4 regions of the Roseibium sp. MB-4 genome follow, and region 1 is predicted to be linked to each of the others. Evidence: predicted binding sites of a transcription regulator. Region 1 holds the regulator's gene; each other region holds the start of a gene.

The links. The regulator PhoB, encoded in region 1, activates phosphate uptake and scavenging genes when phosphate is short. The targets are predictions, from matches to a motif close to TGTCATNNANCTGTCAT.
Region 2: ACVDG4_RS21385 (DUF1045 domain-containing protein) is a predicted target of PhoB. The motif match lies at 2,813-2,829, and genes of this name have one in related genera.
Region 3: ACVDG4_RS06145 (DapH/DapD/GlmU-related protein) is a predicted target of PhoB. The motif match lies at 2,825-2,841, and genes of this name have one in related genera.
Region 4: ACVDG4_RS04310 (PhoX family protein) is a predicted target of PhoB. The motif match lies at 2,650-2,666, and genes of this name have one in related genera.

Annotation. Positions count from the first base shown of each region.
Region 1 covers NZ_JBRKQB010000001.1:2,012,808-2,017,703, forward strand. Annotated here, with positions in the region: gene ACVDG4_RS09320 (aspartate aminotransferase family protein) at 1-1,093, opposite strand, end outside; gene ACVDG4_RS09325 (GcrA family cell cycle regulator) at 1,518-2,063, shown strand; gene phoB (phosphate regulon transcriptional regulator PhoB) at 2,130-2,825, opposite strand; gene phoU (phosphate signaling complex protein PhoU) at 2,913-3,608, opposite strand; gene pstB (phosphate ABC transporter ATP-binding protein PstB) at 3,641-4,429, opposite strand; gene pstA (phosphate ABC transporter permease PstA) at 4,451-4,896, opposite strand, start outside.
Region 2 covers NZ_JBRKQB010000004.1:391,036-395,931, reverse strand. Annotated here, with positions in the region: gene fosX (FosX/FosE/FosI family fosfomycin resistance hydrolase) at 1-360, shown strand, start outside; gene ACVDG4_RS21400 (alpha-D-ribose 1-methylphosphonate 5-phosphate C-P-lyase PhnJ) at 357-1,292, shown strand; gene phnK (phosphonate C-P lyase system protein PhnK) at 1,289-2,077, shown strand; gene phnL (phosphonate C-P lyase system protein PhnL) at 2,080-2,784, shown strand; gene ACVDG4_RS21385 (DUF1045 domain-containing protein) at 2,890-3,639, shown strand; gene ACVDG4_RS21380 (alpha-D-ribose 1-methylphosphonate 5-triphosphate diphosphatase) at 3,636-4,793, shown strand; gene phnN (phosphonate metabolism protein/1,5-bisphosphokinase (PRPP-forming) PhnN) at 4,783-4,896, shown strand, end outside.
Region 3 covers NZ_JBRKQB010000001.1:1,320,432-1,325,327, reverse strand. Annotated here, with positions in the region: gene ACVDG4_RS06160 (hypothetical protein) at 1-260, shown strand, start outside; gene ACVDG4_RS06155 (HD domain-containing protein) at 322-945, opposite strand; gene ACVDG4_RS06150 (helix-turn-helix domain-containing protein) at 995-1,612, opposite strand; gene ACVDG4_RS06145 (DapH/DapD/GlmU-related protein) at 2,139-2,765, opposite strand; gene phnC (phosphonate ABC transporter ATP-binding protein) at 3,152-3,985, shown strand; gene phnD (phosphonate ABC transporter substrate-binding protein) at 4,041-4,896, shown strand, end outside.
Region 4 covers NZ_JBRKQB010000001.1:895,913-900,808, forward strand. Annotated here, with positions in the region: gene ACVDG4_RS04290 (cation:proton antiporter) at 1-232, opposite strand, end outside; gene adhP (alcohol dehydrogenase AdhP) at 261-1,280, opposite strand; gene ACVDG4_RS04300 (helix-turn-helix domain-containing protein) at 1,473-1,664, opposite strand; gene ACVDG4_RS04305 (metal-independent carbonic anhydrase family protein) at 1,926-2,468, shown strand; gene ACVDG4_RS04310 (PhoX family protein) at 2,844-4,736, shown strand; gene ACVDG4_RS04315 (type 1 glutamine amidotransferase domain-containing protein) at 4,804-4,896, opposite strand, start outside.

The sequences.
Region 1 (4,896 bases):
GGATCCGAACGACGTTGTCACCGGCCGGGACAGCAAGAATGCCCGCTTCGCGCGCGGCGGCGACATAGTCTCCCACCGGCGCGGTGCACTTGATGCCGAGCATCAGACCATTGCCCCGGACAGCCTCAAACACCTTCGGGTGGCTATCGACCAGCCCGGAAAGCTTTTGCTTGAAGGAGAGGCCCTTCTTTTGAACCTCTTCCAGAAAACCATCTGCAAGGATGACGTCCAAAACCGCATTGCCAACAGCCATGGCGAGCGGATTGCCACCGAAGGTCGTGCCGTGGGTTCCAGGAGCCAGCGCAGACGCAACTTCTTCGGTCGCAAGACAAGCGCCCATCGGGAACCCGCTGCCGATGCCCTTGGCGACGGCCATCAGATCCGGATCAACGCCAGTCCACTGATGCGCGAACATTTTTCCGGTCCGGCCGACACCCGTCTGGATTTCGTCAAAGATCAGCAGGGCTCCGGTTTCATCACAAAGCTTACGCAGAGCGCGCAGGAATTCGTAGTCGACTTCCCGAATGCCGCCCTCGCCTTGGATGGGTTCGATCGCGATCGCTGCGGTTTGCGGACCGACCATGGCTTTCAAGGCCTCCAAGTCCCCGCTGGGCACCTGATCGAAGCCCGGGGCCTTCGGTCCGAAACCTTCCAGATATTTCGCCTGGCCACCTGCTGCGATCGTGCCGAGTGTCCGGCCATGGAAAGCGCCTTCAAAGGTCACGATCTGATACCGGTCCTGCTCATTGCGGTCATAGTGATAACGCCGGGCACACTTGATCGCCGCTTCCATTGCTTCGGCGCCGGAATTCACGAACAGTACCTTGTCAGCAAATGTTGCATCGGTGAGGCGCTGCGCAAACCGCGCGCCATCCGGCATCTGGTGCAGATTGGAAATATGCCAGAGCTTGGCCGCCTGATCCTGAAGAGCCTGGACCAGATGCGGATGAGCATGTCCGAGCGAATTTACCGCGATCCCGGACCCGCAATCGAGAAATCGTCGGCCGTCACTCGTAACAAGCCAGACACCTTCCCCGTGATCGAATGACAGGTTCGATCTTGCGTAGTTTCCAAAAAGCGCGGACGCGGACATACCTCTTTAGTCTCCTTTGGCCGCCGGAAGCGCCACTGGTATCGGACCGTCGGAACTCCGGGGCATCGCCTTAATTACAGGCCAAAAACGCAATGTGCCGCCAAAGCGGCGGCACGTTGCAAGATCCTTATACACTGCCGAGGTCCCCGCCTGTCAATGGAAATGGCCATTGCCGGGGTTCGGGCTGTTTTATGTAAAAGTCTCAAGGACCTCGCATCTGTTGGGGAAAAGTCCGTTCATCCCCAACTCACTGCAGCCTGACGGTTGCTTCACAAATTAACGTTATTGTAACCTTTGACTAATCAGACACGACATCTCGTGCGGCGTATCAAATAGAGGCACAAGATATGCCATAATGGACTTGCGTTCGCGTGTCCAATAACGGGATTTTGGCCAGTCACTGGCCTTGGCAAGGGGTGCGGCAATGAGTTGGACGAACGAACGAGTTGAGCTTTTGAAGAAGCTCTGGAGCGATGGTTTGAGTGCAAGCCAGATTGCGGGTGAGCTTGGCGGTGTCACCCGGAACGCGGTGATTGGCAAGGTACACCGGCTTGGTCTTTCCGGCCGCGCAAAGTCTTCTTCTTCAAGCGCGAAACCGCGCCGTCCCCGCACAACGGCCAATCCGGCGTCTCAATCGGCACCGAAACGTCCGCAAACACAGCCGCAGACCCAAGGTTCCGCAGCGCTGAAGATGGAGCCGACGCCAGCCCCGGTCGCAGAGGTTCAACCCGTTGCAGAACCGATCGCTGACGTTGTTCCGATGTCCAAGCGGGCGACTATCCTGACGTTAACTGAGCGCACCTGTAAGTGGCCGATCGGCGATCCGGCGACAGAAGACTTCTACTTCTGCGGTCAGGTTTCCGAAGCCGGCGTTCCCTACTGCCCCTACCACTGCAAGATCGCTTACCAGCCGGTCGCAGACCGCCGCCGGAGCGCCAACAACAAGACCAGTGTTGCCCAGGCTTCCTGATCTCGAAATACCCAAGAAAAAGCCCGCCGATTTGGCGGGCTTTTTTGTTTGTCTTGAAAGTCTCGATCAGGCTGCCGTGAACTGGTCGTTGAAGGCATAACCAGCCCCGCGCACCGTGCGGATCGGGTCTTTCGCCTTGCCCTTGTTCAGCGCTTTGCGCAGCCGGCCTACGTGAACATCGACCGTGCGTTCATCCACATACACATCGTGCCCCCAAACACCATCCAAGAGCTGTTCGCGTGAAAAGACCCGGCCTGGTGCGGTCATCAGGAATTCCAGAAGGCGAAACTCTGTTGGCCCCAAATGGATTTCCTTGGTGCTGCGCCGGACGCGGTGTGTTTCCCGGTCAAGTTCGATGTCGCCGGAGCGCAGCATCGTGGACACCACCTCCGGGCTTGCCCGCCGCAAGATCGCGCGGACACGCGCCATCAGTTCGGGCACTGAGAACGGTTTGACCACGTAGTCGTCCGCTCCGGTCGACAGGCCTCTGATGCGCTCGGCTTCCTCGCCGCGCGCCGTGAGCATGATGACCGGCAAGCGCTCGGTGTCTTCGCGTGCCCGCAGGCGCCGGCACAGTTCGATTCCGGACAGTCCGGGCAACATCCAGTCCAGCAACAAAAGGTCCGGCTGGGTTTCCCGGAGGCGGATTTCCGCCTCGTCGCCGCGGACACAGGTCTCGACGGCGTATCCTTCAGCTTCCAGATTGTACCGCAACAGAAGGCTCAACGGTTCTTCGTCTTCGACGATGAGGACCTTCGGCATGAATTCTCGCTCCAATTCCCTCAGCCGGCACTAAAGCGCCGGCTTACAGTTCCTGCTTCACAACCCGCTCAGGCGGGCTCTGGCAACTCACATAGCGCCGGTTTCATCAACCTTGGTGCGGTCTTCCGGAAGCCGCTCGCCCGTCACCATGAAGAAGACGTTTTCGGCAATGTTGGTGGCATGATCGCCGATCCGCTCGATATTCTTCGCACAGAATAGAAGATGGACGCAGGAGGTGATCACCCGTGGATCTTCCATCATGTACGTCAGAAGTTCGCGGAACAGAGAGGTGTAGATCGCATCGACTTCGGCATCAGCTTCCTGCACGTGGCGCGCAGCCTCTGCATTGCGTCCGGTGTAGGCATCCAGAACCTTTTTCAGCTGCCCAAGGGCTAGCTCGGTCATGTGCTCCACGCCGATTGCCAACTTCTTGCTCTGAATGTCGTTGTCGATTGCGATTGCCCGCTTGGCAACGTTCTTTGCAAGATCGCCAACACGCTCCAGATCGTTCGCGATCCGGCTGGCGGCTGTGATTTCGCGCAGATCTTGCCCCATCGGCTGACGGCGCACGATCATTGCAATCAGGCCTTCCTCGACGTCCTGGTGCAGCGCATCAAGACGGCGATCCTGATCAATCACGCGGCGCGCCAAATCAGTGTCCCCGGACACGAGGGCGGAAACGGCTTCTGCAAATGCTTTTTCTGCAAGACCGCCCATTTCAGCGATCCGGCCGGCCATGACGTTCAATTCGTCATCATAAGCCGTGACTGTATGTTCAGACATCCTGTGTCCCTTCGAAAAAATGTGCGATCCGGTTAACCGAAGCGGCCGGTAATGTAGTCCTGCGTACGCTTGTCCACCGGGTTGGTGAAGATATCCTGTGTTGGACCTTCTTCAACCAGAATTCCCAAGTGGAAGAATGCAGTGCGCTGAGACACGCGAGCGGCCTGCTGCATGGAGTGCGTTACGATCACGATCGTGTAGTTCTCGCGCAACTCGTCGATCAGCTCCTCAACCTTGGCGGTCGCGATCGGATCGAGAGCGGAACACGGCTCATCCATCAGGATCACTTCCGGGCTAACGGCAATCGCGCGTGCAATACACAGGCGCTGCTGCTGACCACCGGACATGCCGGTCCCAGGTTCGTCGAGACGATCCTTGGCTTCTTCCCAAAGACCCGCCTTTTGCAGGCTGGAGGCCACGATGTCATCAAGCTCAGCCCGGTTCCGGGCCAGACCGTGAATGCGCGGGCCGTAGGCTACGTTGTCGTAGATCGATTTCGGGAACGGGTTCGGCTTCTGGAACACCATTCCGACCTTGGCGCGCAACTGCACCGGATCGACTTTCGGATCGTAGATGTCTTCGCCGTCGATCTGGATGGAGCCTTCGACCCGGCAGATATCGATCGTGTCGTTCATGCGGTTGATGGTCCGCAAGAATGTCGACTTGCCACACCCGGACGGGCCAATGAAGGCCGTGACCGAACGCGGCTGGATTTCAATATCCACGTCCTTGATCGCGTGCGTGTCGCCGTAATAGACCTGCACTTTGTTGGCTGAAATCTTGCTGTCGGTCATATCTGTCGCCTGTTCAATTTTCGGCATGTCATTCATGGGTACGCCTCCTTACCAGCGACGCTCAAACCTGCGGCGCAGGATAATCGCGAGGATGTTCATAGACAGAAGGAAGATCAGGAGGACGATGATACCGCCCCAGGCTTTCTCATAGAACGCGAAGTCCGAACGGGCCGCCCAGGTGTAGATCTGAGCAGGCATTGCGGAGTTCGGGTCCATAAATCCGGAAACGAAACCGTCCGGATATCCGCGGGCCACAAAGCCGACCATCCCGATGAGAAGCAGCGGTGCTGTTTCACCAAGAGCCTGAGCCAGACCGATGATGGTTCCGGTCAAGATGCCTGGCATCGCCAAGGGCAAAACATGATGGAACACGGCCTGCATTTTTGAGGCTCCAACGCCCAGGGCTGCGTCGCGGATGCTTGGCGGCACGGCCTTCAGCGAGGCGCGTGTGGAGATGATGATTGTGGGCAGCGTCATAAGTGTCAAAACAAGAC
Region 2 (4,896 bases), on a different contig from region 1:
GAGGTCTTGAGAGCAGAAGAAGTCTACGACAGCGGCCAGGACACCTTCTCCTTGTCCGAGGAAAAGTTCTTCCAGGTCGGTGATGTCTGGATTGCGATCATGAAAGGCGAGCCACTATCCGAGCGCACCTACAATCACGTTGCCTTTAAGATCGAAGAACAGGACTTCGAGGCCCGGCTTGCCGCGATCCAATCGCTCGGCCTTGAGTTCAAGCCGCCGCGCGACCGCGTCGAAGGTGAAGGCAGGTCCATCTACTTCTACGACGCCGACAATCATTTGTTCGAGCTGCACACCGGCACACTGGAAATGCGGCTCGAAAGCTATCGCAAAATTCTCGATGAACGGAGGGCCGCACAATGAACGCAACGGCTCAGATTTTCGATCAGGGTGAATACAATTTCGCCTATCTCGATGAACAAACCAAGCGCATGATCCGCCGCGCGATCCTGAAGGGCATTGCGATCCCGGGATACCAGGTGCCGTTTGCCTCGCGCGAAATGCCGATGCCCTACGGCTGGGGCACCGGCGGGGTTCAGGTCACAGCCTCGATCCTTGGCAAGGATGATTGCCTGAAGATGATCGACCAGGGCTCGGACGACACAACCAATGCGGTCTCCTTGCGCGGGTTCTTCGAAAAGACCGCAAACGTACGCACGACCTACGAAACCGCTGAAGCGACCGTCATCCAGACCCGTCACCGCATCCCGGAAAAGGACCTGCGCGAAGACCAGGTCTTGGTGTTCCAAGTCCCGATCCCCGAACCGCTCCGGTTTCTGGAGCCGCGGGAAACGGAAACTCGCAAGATGCACGCCCTCGAAGACTACGGTCTCATGCACGTAAAACTCTACGAAGACATCGCCAAGAACGGCCACATCGCCACCACATACGCCTATCCGGTGATGGTCAATGACCGGTATGTGATGGACCCCTCGCCAACACCGAAATTCGACAATCCGAAGATCGACGAAATGGCCGCGCTGCAGCTCTATGGCGCGGGCCGGGAAAAACGCATCTACGCAATCCCGCCCTACACCAAGGTGAAGAGCCTCGACTTTGAGGACTATCCGTTCGAGGTTCAGAAGTTTGACAAGCCGTGCGGACTATGCGGCGCAGAGCATGTCTATCTCGACGAGGTCATTCTCGATGACAAGGGCGGGCGCATGTTCGTTTGCTCAGACAGCGACTATTGCGAAGAACGGCGCGCCGCAGGGCATGTCGGGCCGATGGCCGCAAATCCGGCGGCCCAGCAAATCGGCGGACACGGCACAAACGCAGAGGAGGCGTCCCGATGAACGTCTTTCAGGCTGACGACCCGCTGCTGCAGGTCCATAATGTAACCCGCTATTACGGAGACCGGATCGGATGTACCGACGTCTCCTTCGATCTTTGGCCCGGCGAAGTACTGGCCATAGTCGGGGAAAGCGGTTCAGGCAAAACAACCCTTTTGAACTGCCTGTCGACACGCCTTGCCCCGACTGCCGGCGCTATCGAATACCGCATGCGCGATGGATCGATGCGGAACCTCTATCAGCTGTCAGAAGCCGAGCGCCGTTTGCTGATGCGCACCGACTGGGGATTTGTCCATCAAAATGCCGCCGACGGACTGCGCATGAACGTCTCTGCCGGCGCCAATGTCGGCGAACGGCTGATGGCGGTCGGCGATCGGCACTACGGCAAGATCCGCGAGACGGCAGATGATTGGCTGGGCCGGGTTGAGATCGCCAGTGACCGGATCGACGATGATCCACGCTCGTTCTCAGGCGGCATGCGGCAACGGCTGCAAATTGCCCGAAATCTCGTAACCCATCCGCGGCTGGTCTTCATGGACGAACCGACCGGCGGCCTCGATGTTTCCGTCCAGGCACGGCTGCTCGATCTTCTGCGCCGCCTTGTGGCTGATCTCGGCTTGTCAGTTGTGATCGTGACCCACGATCTGGCGGTCGCCCGTCTGCTGTCGCATCGGATCATGGTGATGCGCCACGGCCGGGTGATTGAAGCGGGGTTAACCGACCAGGTTCTGGACGACCCGCGTGAGCCTTACACCCAGTTGCTTGTCTCCTCCATTTTGCAGGTCTGATCATGCCAGTGCGTCTTTATCTGAACAGTGTCGGCAAGTCCTTCACCATGCACCTTCAGGGCGGCACGGTGATCCCGGTTGTCGAAAGCGTTGAATTCTCTGTCGAGGCCGGCGAATGCGTAGTCCTTGGCGGCCCGTCCGGAGCGGGTAAAAGCTCGATCCTCAAAATGATCTATGGCAACTACCGCTGCGATCAGGGCCAGATCCTGGTGACTGTTGGTGATGAGATCATCAACGTTGCAGATGCGGAGCCGCGCCAGGTCTTGCGGCTACGGGACAACACAATCGGCTATGTCAGTCAGTTCCTGCGCACCATTCCGCGCGTGTCTGCCGAGGAAGTGGTTGCCGAACCAATTATTGCCCAAGGCACAAGCGAAGCGGAAGGGCTCGATACGGCACGCAGCCTGCTCTCCCGGCTGAATGTTCCCGAGCGGCTCTGGAAATTGCCACCGGCTACCTTTTCCGGCGGCGAACAGCAGCGGGTCAACATTGCCCGGGGTTTCATCGCGCACTACCCGATCCTTCTTCTGGACGAACCCACCGCGTCACTGGACGCCGCGAACCGCGCCGTTGTTGTCCGCCTGGTGGAAGAAAAGAAAGCCAAAGGCGTTGCCATGGTCGGTATCCTTCACGATGAGGATGTCCGGCAAGAAATTGCCGACCGGATCATCGACGTCACCAGCTTCAGCGCCGACGTGGCTGCTTAACCGAAATAACTTGCCCGGAGCGGTGGCATGTCACAGAACAGTCATCGCTTCTGGTTAAGGGCTTTGCTTCGGCCAAGTCCGGTCTCCTAATTCGCGACTTTTTCCATGCGCTACGCCATCTATTTCGCAGCCGATGCCAATGCACCGCTCATGCAGCTGGGCAACACCTGGTTGGGCCGTGATCCCTTCACCGGATCACGCCTGCAGCAGCCGTTCATTCCGGGCCTGGATCCCGCTCGCTTCGAAGATCTGACCACCAGCCCCCGGCGGTACGGATTTCATGGCACGTTGAAAGCCCCATTCTCGCTTGCGAAAGATACAACCGAAGACGCCTTGATCGCTGCCTGCACCGGTTTTGCAAAAACAGTGTCTCCCTTCGATCTGAAGGGACTCAGCGTCAATCAACTTGGCAAGTTCCTCGCGCTGACCCCGGCTCAGGCAGAGCCAGATCTGGAAGCCTTTGCGTCTCTATGTGTACGCCAGTTTGAACCGTTCCGCGCGCCTTTGAGCGCCGAGGATCTGGACCGGCGGCGGCAAGCAAATCTCACACCCAAACAGGACGCATATGTCGAGACCTGGGGCTATCCATATGTTTTCGACGAGTTCCGCTTCCACATGACGCTGTCCAACAAGCTGGAGGGCGACGAGGAGGCTGCACTCCTGGCACGGAGCGCGGCAACGCATTTTGAAACCGTCACCAATTCAGCGCTTACCTGCCGCCACTTCGGTCTTTATGTCGAACCAGAGCGCGGCGCACCGTTTGACGTCCACCGCATATTCGAACTAACGGGCCCGCAAAGCCCTATCACTGCGCTTAAAAATACGCTGGCAAACTCCAACGAGGAAGTCTCATGAGCACGCATCCGAAACTCTTCAAAAATGCCAAGCTGGTTCTGGCGGAAGACGTGATCAACGGCTCTCTGACCGTCGATCCGGACGGCCTGATTTCCGATATCGGATCAGCAACTGAGGCCGTGGGGCACGACTGTGAAGGCGATTTCCTTCTGCCGGGCCTGATCGAGCTGCACACCGATCACCTCGAAGTACACTATGCTCCGAGGCCGAAGGTCCGGTGGAACCCTGTTGCGGCCGTTCAGGCACATGATGCCCAGATCGCCTGTGCCGGCATAACAACCGTGTTTGATGCCCTTCGCGTTGGCATGGATGAAGATGACGACAGCAACGACACCATGAAGGTCGCGGACATGCGGGCCCTCGCAGATGCGATTGAAACGGGTCAAAAGGAAAACAGACTGCGGGCCGATCACTATATCCACCTGCGCTGCGAAGTCTCAGCACCGGATGTCATCCGGGCCTACAACTATTTTGAAGGGGACGACCGCGTCCGGCTGGTCTCCCTGATGGACCACACACCCGGTCAGCGCCAGTTCGTGTCGCTCGATTCCTACATCAGCTACTATCAGGGCAAGCGCGGCTTCACCGACGAGCAGATGACCGAATTCATTGAAATGCGCAAAGCCAGGGCCGACAAGAACACCCCGGGCAACCGCAAGGCGATTGCCGCACATGCGGACAAAAACACAATCGCAATTGCCAGCCATGATGACGCGACCATTGCCCATGTTGATGAAGCGATTGCGCTGAACACCAAGATTGCCGAATTCCCGACCACAGTGGAAGCCGCCAAAGCCTCGCATGAGGCCGGCATGGCCGTTCTGATGGGCGCACCGAACGTTGTGCGCGGAGGCTCCCACTCCGGAAACGTTTCGGCCCGTGAACTGGCAGAAGCTGGGTATCTAGATGTTCTGTCGTCAGACTATATCCCGGCATCCCTCCTCCAGGCTGCGTTCCAGCTTGCGGACGAGATCGATGGCATCACCCTGCCAAAGGCGGTTTCAACAGTGACCTCAACACCGGCGACTGCCATTGGTCTTTCCGACCGCGGTGTACTGGAGCCCGGCAAACGGGCGGATCTCATTCAGGTCAAGCTGGTTGGCAACGTGCCGATCGTGCGCGGTGTCTGGCGCGAAGGCCGCCGTGTTGCCTGACGCTCAAATGCACGCGCAGGACAAACTCGGCCCGGGACGGATGGTTCTCGTTGTAGGCCCGAGCGGGGCAGGCAAAGACACGCTCATGGCCGCCTTGAAAGAC
Region 3 (4,896 bases), 690 kb from region 1:
ATGTCGTCGGTGTCGCGGCCGAAGTGACAGGTAGTGAAGTTGATCTGAAAGAAATGGCGGTCAAGCTGAAAACGCTTGTGGTCAGCAACGAGACCATGGCCGCAAAGATCAAGCAGATGGTGGCGGAAATCGCCCAGCTGAAGGCGGAAAGCACCACCGTCAGCGCCGCTCAGACGACGGTGGCGGCCAAGTCCGAAACCGTTAAAGCCAAGTCTGGCGGAGTGACAGCTGATACGACCGGGCTGGTCGTCAATATTTGACCGCAATCGGTGCATATCTGCCATGACTGGACAAGAGATAAGGATCTGATACCTACGCCGTCTAAGCTTTTTGGGCGCTTTGACGGTCTCTTATGAGCTCTTTCGTTCGCACGTCGATCCCTTCGCGGATCTGGCGGGTTAGGGGAAAGACGTCAGTCCGGTCTCGTCCATAATTCAAATTGAAGGCATGGAAATCGGCATCGGCGCCCGGCATGAGCTGGTGCTGCAGCATGGTTTCCAGCTTGTCGAACGCTTTGGCAAGTTGCGCTTCCGGTGTCACGGCATCGGCGTATTCGTCCCAAAGCGCCATGAAATCATCGGCCACGTCATCGGGCAGATCGGCACACAGCGCTTGAAAGTCCTGTCTTTCGCGTTCCTGCCGGTTGTCACCGTCCGATTGGCGCGGGGCCGGAACATCACCAGAGATTGCTTCGCCAAGATCATGAAGAACACACAACTTGAGCAGCTTTTTGATATCGACACCAATGACGTCTTTCTCAAAGAGCAGAACCATCAAACACAGCCGCCAGCTGTGCTCCGCAGTACTCTCCGCTCGTCCGCTCCGGCTGGTGCCGGAGCGCAAAGTGTCCTTGAGCTGTTCGGCTGCCTGAAAAAAGGCAAGAAGACCGGTCAGCCGGCCATGGTCAATAACGGGGGCGTGGTTGCCGTCGGTTTCGCTGTTCATGGGCGGAAGTTTACTCCGGCCAACAACGCTTGACGACACGCTGAATATTTTATGCAAGCCGGGCAGGTTCGTCCCGCACAAGCCGGGCAAAGCGCCCGTCGGACAGGGCAAGGCGCGTGATCCTGATCCAGCTTTCCGGGATCGTCATTTCAGGAAAATCAGCGCGCTCTGTTGAAAAAACGATATCCGGTGCGTGAGGTTCGAACCAACCCTTGTCGCCAAGGCTCTTTTCGGCGGTCTGGATCCCTTCCGACGCATAAGGCCAAAGTGGCCGGTCCATCAGTTCTTGAACACCCGAATGCCAGTCCTGTGCACGGGCCGGGGAGACGGCAAGCAGCCGGTGGCTGAGATCGCATACCAGATGAACCGGCGCGCTGTTGCTGCTCACAAGCCCCACCAAGGCCCGGTCCGCTGCACTGTTGGGTCGCGCAAGCAACAGCCGTTCCACTTTGGAGCGGTCAAGTCCGTCAGGCTCCGAAGCACCGCTCTCCCAGCGTGAGATTTTGGATTGCGACACCCGGAGCTCATCGGCCAGCGCCTGCTGTTTTACGCGATTAAGCACCCGCCAGCGGCGAAGGGACGGGCCGAGGTTTCGCGGATTTGGGATGATGTCCAAGCTCATATTGGGGTGACTGTACCAGAAAACAGAAAGGGTGTCGGCTTTCACCAACACCCCCCTGTTCAGGTCAAGGTTATCGGACCCGGAAACCTGCCGAAGCGGGATCGATAGTCCGTCTTGATCTCAACTCGACATCAGATCTCCGAAGACATCTGGTGCCTGCCGACCCCTCATCCCCGAAGAGATTTGAAGCCTGCACCGATATTGCAGATAACCCGCTGCTCACCGGAGAGCCGGGGCGCTGGCTGCGGAGCGCTCCGCATCAAGCGCAAACTGGGTGCCTCACAGCCGGTCCGCGAGAGCCGCAAGCGGCCCCTTGGGACTGTGCCCAGACAGCGGTGACAAAAACCGTATGCTTTGGTTGGCGGTCCGAAACAGGTCTCTGCCGTGCTGTTGATTGAAGTTCACCATAGGAACTTGCCGCTGTCGAATCGCCCCTGTTAACCATTGTGACTTGTGGGGAAAGTCATCTCTTTCGTCTGAAAGCCGCAGAAAAGCGGGCCTTGTAGTGAGTTGAGTTCCCTAACGGAAATCAAATGCAAGTTAAGAAATGATTTTCCGGCAAAATAATAGGTCAGCGATACTTCTCTATGAATCCATCGATCGGCAAGTTGCGAAAATCGGGCAAGCGATCCTTCAGCTGATCGTGGCTCCAGTCCCACCAGGCGATCGCCATCAGAGCGTCTTCCTGGGTTTCCGTAAACCGGCGTTTGATTGGTTTCGCCGGAACACCGCCGACAATCGTATAGGGCGGCACGTCTTTCGACACGACCGCGCCTGCGGCAACGATAGCGCCGGTCCCGATTGTGACCCCGGCCAGAACCGTCACATTATGACCGATCCAGACATCGTGCCCGATTGTGACCCAATCGTCCCTGCGCCATTGAAAGAACTCCTGGTCATCATCACCCAGCCCATAGGCGGCTGCCCGGTAGGTGAAGTGATGTTGTGACGCGCGCCAGGTGGCGTGATTGCCGGGATTGAGCCGCACCCGCCGGGCAATCGAACAGAACTTGCCAATCGTTGACCAGACTACGTCCCCCTCCTGAACGATGTAGGAGTAATCGTCCATCTGGCTTTCGCGCATTTCGGTCAGCGCGCCGACTTCCGTCCACTTTCCGAGCTCACAGTTTTGAACGACCGCGTCTGGGTGAATATTGGGGGCTTCGGTCAGGCCGGGCTTTTGGTGCGGAGCGGACATGTTCGGTTCCATTGGTTTGTGACAGGCGCAGATGGATAGCTTTGGTCACATCATGAAGCGTGACGCTTTGATGACGTATCCATGAACTCTTTCTCTTTTCCTCAGTTTCAGTCGGTTCGAAGCACCCTGACTAATATTTCAGCGCGGAAACACGCTTCTCGGGCTTTGTTTTGCTCTTGCAACCATGATTTGCCGAGCCTTGCAGAACCCTCTGAGGAAGCAGGAAAATAAAGCCTTGTCCGGGCGCTGTGTGTGTCCCGGTAGGCCCTTGTCATTGAAATGTCATCGTTTCTTCAAGGGACTGATAAATAGCTGTCATCGCGTTGTTACGCTCGAATGGCTCTTGTCGCGCAGCAAATACGAACAAACACGGACAGGGCTGCCGCGTGATTCAATTTCAGGACGTCACCAAGACCTTTGGGTCCCGGACTGCGGTGAACAAGGTATCTTTCAACATCGACAAACCGCAGATGGTCGGCATTATCGGCCGCTCCGGTGCAGGCAAATCGACCTTGCTGCGCATGATCAACCGGCTGACGCCGGCGACCTCCGGTCAGATCCTCTTCAATGACCGCGACATTCTGAGCCTTAAAGGCGGCATGATGCGCCGTTGGCAGCGCGACTGCGCCATGGTGTTCCAGCAGTTCAATCTTGTGCCGCGCTTGGATGTGGTGACCAATGTGATGCTCGGCCGTCTGAATGGCCATGGCACGCTCAAGAGCCTCTTTAACATCTTCGACCAAGACGACGTGAAGACTGCACTTGCCGCGCTGGATCGGCTTGGCATTGCCCAGGAAGCACCCAAACGGGCTGAAGAGCTTTCCGGGGGGCAGCAGCAGCGCGTGGCGATTGCACGAGCGCTGATGCAGGATCCGCACATGATCCTGGCCGACGAGCCGATCGCTTCTCTTGATCCGATGAATGCAAAGATCGTCATGGACGCCCTTCGGGAAATCCACGAACGCGACAACAAGATCGTCATCTGCAATCTGCACACGCTCGACACCGCACGCACGTACTGCGACCGCGTGATCGGTATGCGCGACGGCTTCATCGTTTTTGATGGTGCGCCAGACGCCCTGACCACAGATGTGGCGCGCGAGATTTATGGCGCCGATGAAAGCTTCAACGAAGCGGCAACATCAACCGCCATCGATGCCGGTAAATCCGGCTCTCAAGAATCCGCCGGTGTGATGACCCCGGCGGCAGCAGCGGGCTGACCGTCTGCTCCCAAATCATCGTCATCAATTGTGAACCCTCGGGGGAGTGTCCCAAATGAAACTGGTTTCCAAAGTTGCTGCGCTGGCTGCAGTCAGCATGATCGCTCTGAACGCAACCGCTGCCGTTGCTGAAGAAATCTCCGAATTCCGCATTGGCATCCTCGGCGGCGAAAACGCTTCCGATCGTCTGCGCGCTTACACCTGCCTTGAAGAAAAGACCGCTGACCTGCTCGGTGTTCCGGTCAAGCTTTTCGCACCGGCTGACTACAACGGCGTGATCGAAGGCCTGCTCGGCGGCAACCTCGACATGGCTTGGCTTGGCGCGTCCGGCTACGCAAAAGTCTACCTGACCGATCCGGAAGCTGTTGACCCGGTTCTGGTTAAGGTCAACGTTGATGGCGGCTACGGCTACTACTCCATCGGTTTTGCCCGCAACGACAGCGAAATCAACTCGCTCGCCGACATGAAGGGCAAGGTTTTCGGCTTTGGTGACCCGAACTCCACGTCCGGTTACCTGATCCCGTCCATCGCCATCCCGCAGGAAGGCTACTCCATGGAGCCGGGCGACTATTTCGGCGACGTTAAGTTCACCGGCGGTCACGAGCAGACCATCGTTGCTGTTTCCAACGGCGACATCGACGCTGGTGTAACTTGGGCCGATGGTCTTGGTGAGTGGGAAGACGGCTACAACTCCGGCGCTCTGCGTAAGGCGTCCGATGCTGGCCTGGTCGACATGACCGAACTGCGTGAAATCTGGCGTTCGCCGGTGATCCCGGAAGGTCCGATCGTTCTTTCCAAGAAGCTTCCGGAAGACGTCAAAATCAAAATGACCGCTCTGATGGCGTCCCTGAACTCTCTGGACCCCGAGTGCGCATACGGCGTTGCTGCCGGTGAGACCAAAGGTTTCATGC
Region 4 (4,896 bases), 1.1 Mb from region 1:
GTTTCAGTCCGACGAGAAACAAGAGGACCGCAATTCCAAGCTCCGCCAGCAGATCGATCTGGGCGTCTGACTGCGCAATTCCAAGGACCGAGGGACCGGCGAGGATGCCAACGGCGATAAAGCTGACGATCAGGGGCTGTCGCAGCAACAGCCCTACAAAACCGACACTTGCTGCAAGAACGAGCAGAGCTGCGATCTCGTAAAAGATATAGCCCTCAATCGCCGCTGCCATGATTGAAATCCTCTCTGTTTGCCGCCGGTTACAACGTCATCACAATGCGGCCATCGATTTTGCCCTGCTCCATCCGGCCAAAGATGTCGTTGATGTTGTCGAGTGACTCTGTGGCGTAATGCGAAGCAACCTTTCCCTCTGCGGCAAATGCCAGGCTCTCAGCGAGGTCCGCCCGTGTTCCGACGATCGAGCCCCGGATTGTTTTCCGGTTGAGAACAACGTCAAAGATGTTGAGCGGGAAATCGCCGGGCGGCAGACCGACAAGGCTCATGGTCCCGCCGGGAGCCAGCATGCCGACCGCCTGAGCAAAAGCTGAATTCGAGACGGCCGTTACCAAAACGCCGTCTGCGCCGCCCAATCGGGTCAGCTCAGCCACTGGGTCTTGCGTCTTGGCATTGATCGTGACTTCGGCGCCCAAATCGGACGCAAGCCTCAGCTTGTCATCAGCAACGTCCACGGCAATGACATGCAGACCCATTGCCTTGGCATACTGCACCGCGAGGTGCCCCAATCCACCGACACCGGATATGACGACACTTTTTCCCGGGCGGAGGTCACATTCCTTCAGGCCTTTATAGACCGTGACGCCAGCACACAGGATCGGCGCGGCCGGCGCGAAGTCGACCCCGTCCGGAATATGCCCGACATAGACCGGATCAGCCTCGACATATTCGGCGAACCCGCCATTGACTGTGTATCCGGTGTATTGCGGATCGGTCCGGCAAAGGGTTTCCCATCCGGTTATGCATGAGTTGCAGTGGCCGCAAGCACGATGAAGCCAGGGCACCCCAACACGGTCACCCTCCTTCACAGACGTCACACCGCGTCCGACCTCGGCAACGTAGCCCACACCCTCATGGCCCGGAATGAAGGGCGGTTCAGGCTTGACGGGCCAATCGCCTTTGGCAGCATGGAGATCGGTATGGCACACACCGCTGGCTTCGATCTTGACCACGATGTGGCCTTCTCGAGCGCCTGGTTTTTCGACCTCTCTGATTTCCAGTGGCTTGCCAAATCCCGTGACCACTGCAGCTTTCATTTTGGGCATTGCTTGTCCTCGTGATTTTGAGTGGAAGTTTTTGCGTGCCTTCGGTGCACAAGCTCTCAAATGCGTGTGCCTTCGGTTCGCGCGTTTTGTTCGTTCGTATGACTGTTTGCGCCAATTAATCAGCGGGCAATTTTCGGCGTTCGCCGATTAAACAGACTGTGCAGCAGTAACTAAAAGCATGGGCCGACTGGCTTATTTCCAACTGGGAGCTCTGGTCGCGTGTTCATTGACAAAGGCCTCCAGGTCTTTGACCGCCACGCGAAACTCCCGGCCGAGCTTCACGGCCCGCAGTTCCTGTTGATGGATCCAGGTCCGTACCGTTGGTTCCCGCACCTTCAGGAGTTCGGCGATTTCATGCGTTGTCAGAAAAGGTTTGCTCAGCATTTTCGTCTCCGATGTGTGCTCACCGTACCTGCAGGCAGCTCAACAGCCATTGATCCTCGTCAAACACTCTCAGATATTTTCAAAAACGCTCAACAGCTATCAATATTGTTTGCGCTTTGGGAAAGAAGGCCGGGTTTAAGGCTGTAAAATGGTCAGCGGTCCGGCTCAAATATTAAAATATTTTAATTGGTAACGTGATTGTCGACTTCCCATCTCCAGGTTGTCTTTGGATGAACCTGCCATTTCTTGGAGGAGAGAAGTATGTTGAGACCTGCCGCTTTCGCCATTGCTGCCGCGCTCGCAGCGACCGCCGTGTCCGCCACCGCGGCGACAAAGCCTTCTGGTGAACTGACGGAGAAGGAGGTCACTGCCCTGAAAACCGCCTGGGGCGAAGGCATCGTCAACATCGGCAAGGTGCATTCGGACGGTGGAGACTATAGAGCGGCGGCAACAAACCATATCGAGCAGTTTTATGCTTACGGCGACCGCCCTGTCCTTTTTAAACCAACGCTCGCCAGTGAAGATCAGTTCCGGGGAGACTTTGACGCGGCCCTCTCCTACTTTGTGGGCGGCGATATCTCCGAGGACAATGGCTTTGCGATCGCGCCTTATAGCAATGTCCGCTGGGAACCGGAGGGCATGGTGATCAGCGGCGAAACCGCCATGACCATGGGCAACTACTACTTCATGACCACTGACGGCACAGAAGTGAAGGTTGAATACACCTTTGGTGTTGAGCGGATGGAAGATGGCGATCTGAAGATCGTGCTGCACCACTCATCTGTTCCTTTTTCGCCGAGCTGAGAGCTGCAAAGGACCCTGTAATTCTTTGGGAGGCGTTGGCAGTACGCCACAGCCTCCCAACGTGTTTTCCGAGCCAGGGCTCCCTCTGTTCGGCTTGATCAAGATGAACTCAAACGGGGCCGCGATACCGGAACAAACCCGGACAAATTTCATATCTTTTGGAATGAATGACGGCGGGAAGCGTCATCCATTTGAAATCTAAATTTGCATAGATCCGATGGGTACGGGCGTTTCAATCGAAGGAATGAAACGGTCGTTCAGATCATCGCTTTGACAGCTAAATAGTTGCAGCTATAGTCAATGCGACCCTGGCGGGTGCCAACCAAAAATTCTTAGCCAAGACCGAAAACGGTCGCTAGCCTGGAGGAGCCTTCAATGGCCAACATCGACACCAAAGATTTGTCGTTCGATGAATTTGACGAGGTCGTAAATCCCCGTCCCGAAGAGAATGATTTTGACAGGATCGTTGAATCGGCCCTTAGCCGCCGCGGCTTTCTGGGCGGCGTTTTGGCATTTGGCAGCTTTACCGCCCTTGGCACGAGCCTGGTGCCGACCGGTGCAAAGGCTGCGGACGGCCGCTTTGCCTTCACCCAGATCCCGACCTCGACAGCGGATGCAGTGATTGTCCCGGAAGGCTACAAATCGGAAATCCTAGTGCAGTGGGGCGATCCATTGTGGTCCGATGTTCCCGAGTTTGATGATGCGACCCGCGGCACGGCGGATAGCCAGGCCCGCGCGTTCGGCGACAATACGGACGGCATGGACGTGTTCTCCCATGACGGCAAGACGCTTCTCGTCGTGAACAACGAATACACCAACCGCGACATCATCGCGCTGAGCGCTGAAGACAAGCGCATCATGGCCGAAGACGACATTGCCAAGGGCATGATGGCCCACGGCATTTCAGTTGTTGAAATCGCCAATGACGGTGGCGCCTGGAAAATCGTCAAGGACAGCCCGTACAACCGCCGCATCACGCCACAAAGCGAGATGGAGCTGACCGGACCGGCCGCAGGCCATGACTTGATGAAGACCGAGGCCGATCCAACCGGCACCAAGTCTCTTGGGACCTGGAACAACTGCGGCAACGGCGTCACCCCATGGGGCACGTACCTGACCTGTGAAGAAAACTTCAACGGCTATTTTTCCGCTCCGGAAAATCCGGACCACGAAGTAACTCCGGAACTTGCTCGGTATGGCGTGTCTGCAACGGACTGGGGCTACAACTGGGCTGTAATTGAAGATCGTTATGATGTCTCCAAACATCCGAACGAGCCGAACCGCGCCGGTTATGTTGTCGAGATCGATCCGACCGACCCGACCTCCACACCGAAAAAACGAACCGCCCTTGGTCGTTTCAAACACGAAAACGCCGAAGCCGTGGTCAACAATGACGGCCGCATTGTCGTATATATGGGCGATGATGAGCGCGGTGAATTCGTCTACCGCTACGTTTCCAACGGTGTTTACGCACCGGGTGCTCCGACTGACGCACTGTTGGACGACGGCATTCTTTATGTTGCGAAGTTCAGCGACAACGGCACCGGCGCATGGGTGGCCCTGACCCCGGAAACAACCGGCATGGATCAGGCTGAAATCCATATCCATACCCGCCAGGCAGGATCCAAAGTCGGCGCAACCACCATGGACCGTCCGGAGTGGATCTCGGCCAATCCAAAGGCACCGGAAGTCTACTGCTGCCTGACCAACAACAAGAACCGTGGCGTCAAGCCGAATGCCGGTGGCGACGACACATCCGTCAACGGTCCGAACCCGCGCGAGAAGAACAACTACGGGCAGATCGTGCGCTGGCGCCCGGATGGCGGCGACCACACGGCTCCGGGTTTCACCTGGGATCTTTATGTTCTTGCGGGCAACCCAACCGTTCATTCCGATGCCTATGCCGGCTCCGCGAACGTCAACGAAGAGAACATGTTCAACTCGCCGGACGGCCTGGCTTTCGACTCCAACGGCCTGGTCTGGATCCAGACGGACGGCAACTACAAGAACGAAGGCGACTTTGCCGGTCAAGGAAACAACCAGATGCTTGCCGGCGACCCGGTTACCGGTGAAATCCGCCGCTTCATGGTTGGTCCGAACGAGTGTGAAATCACCGGTCTGACCTGGAGCCCGGACCGCCGGACCATGTTTGTTGGCATCCAGCACCCGGGCGAGCGCGGCAACAGCCACTGGCCGGCTGGTGGCACGTCTGTTCCACGGTCCGCGATCATCGCAGTGACCCGGGAAGATGGCGGCCTCGTCGGCTAACGCCGTTTCCCTGAGGCAAAATAAAAGGGCGCCGCTTGGCGCCCTTTTTCATTTCTGTCTTGTGTGCTTATCCGAGCTGGGCGAGCACTTTTTCTGCGACAGCTTCAGAACTTGCCGGGTTCTGGCCGGTGATCAAATTGCCGTCTTCGACCGCAAATGA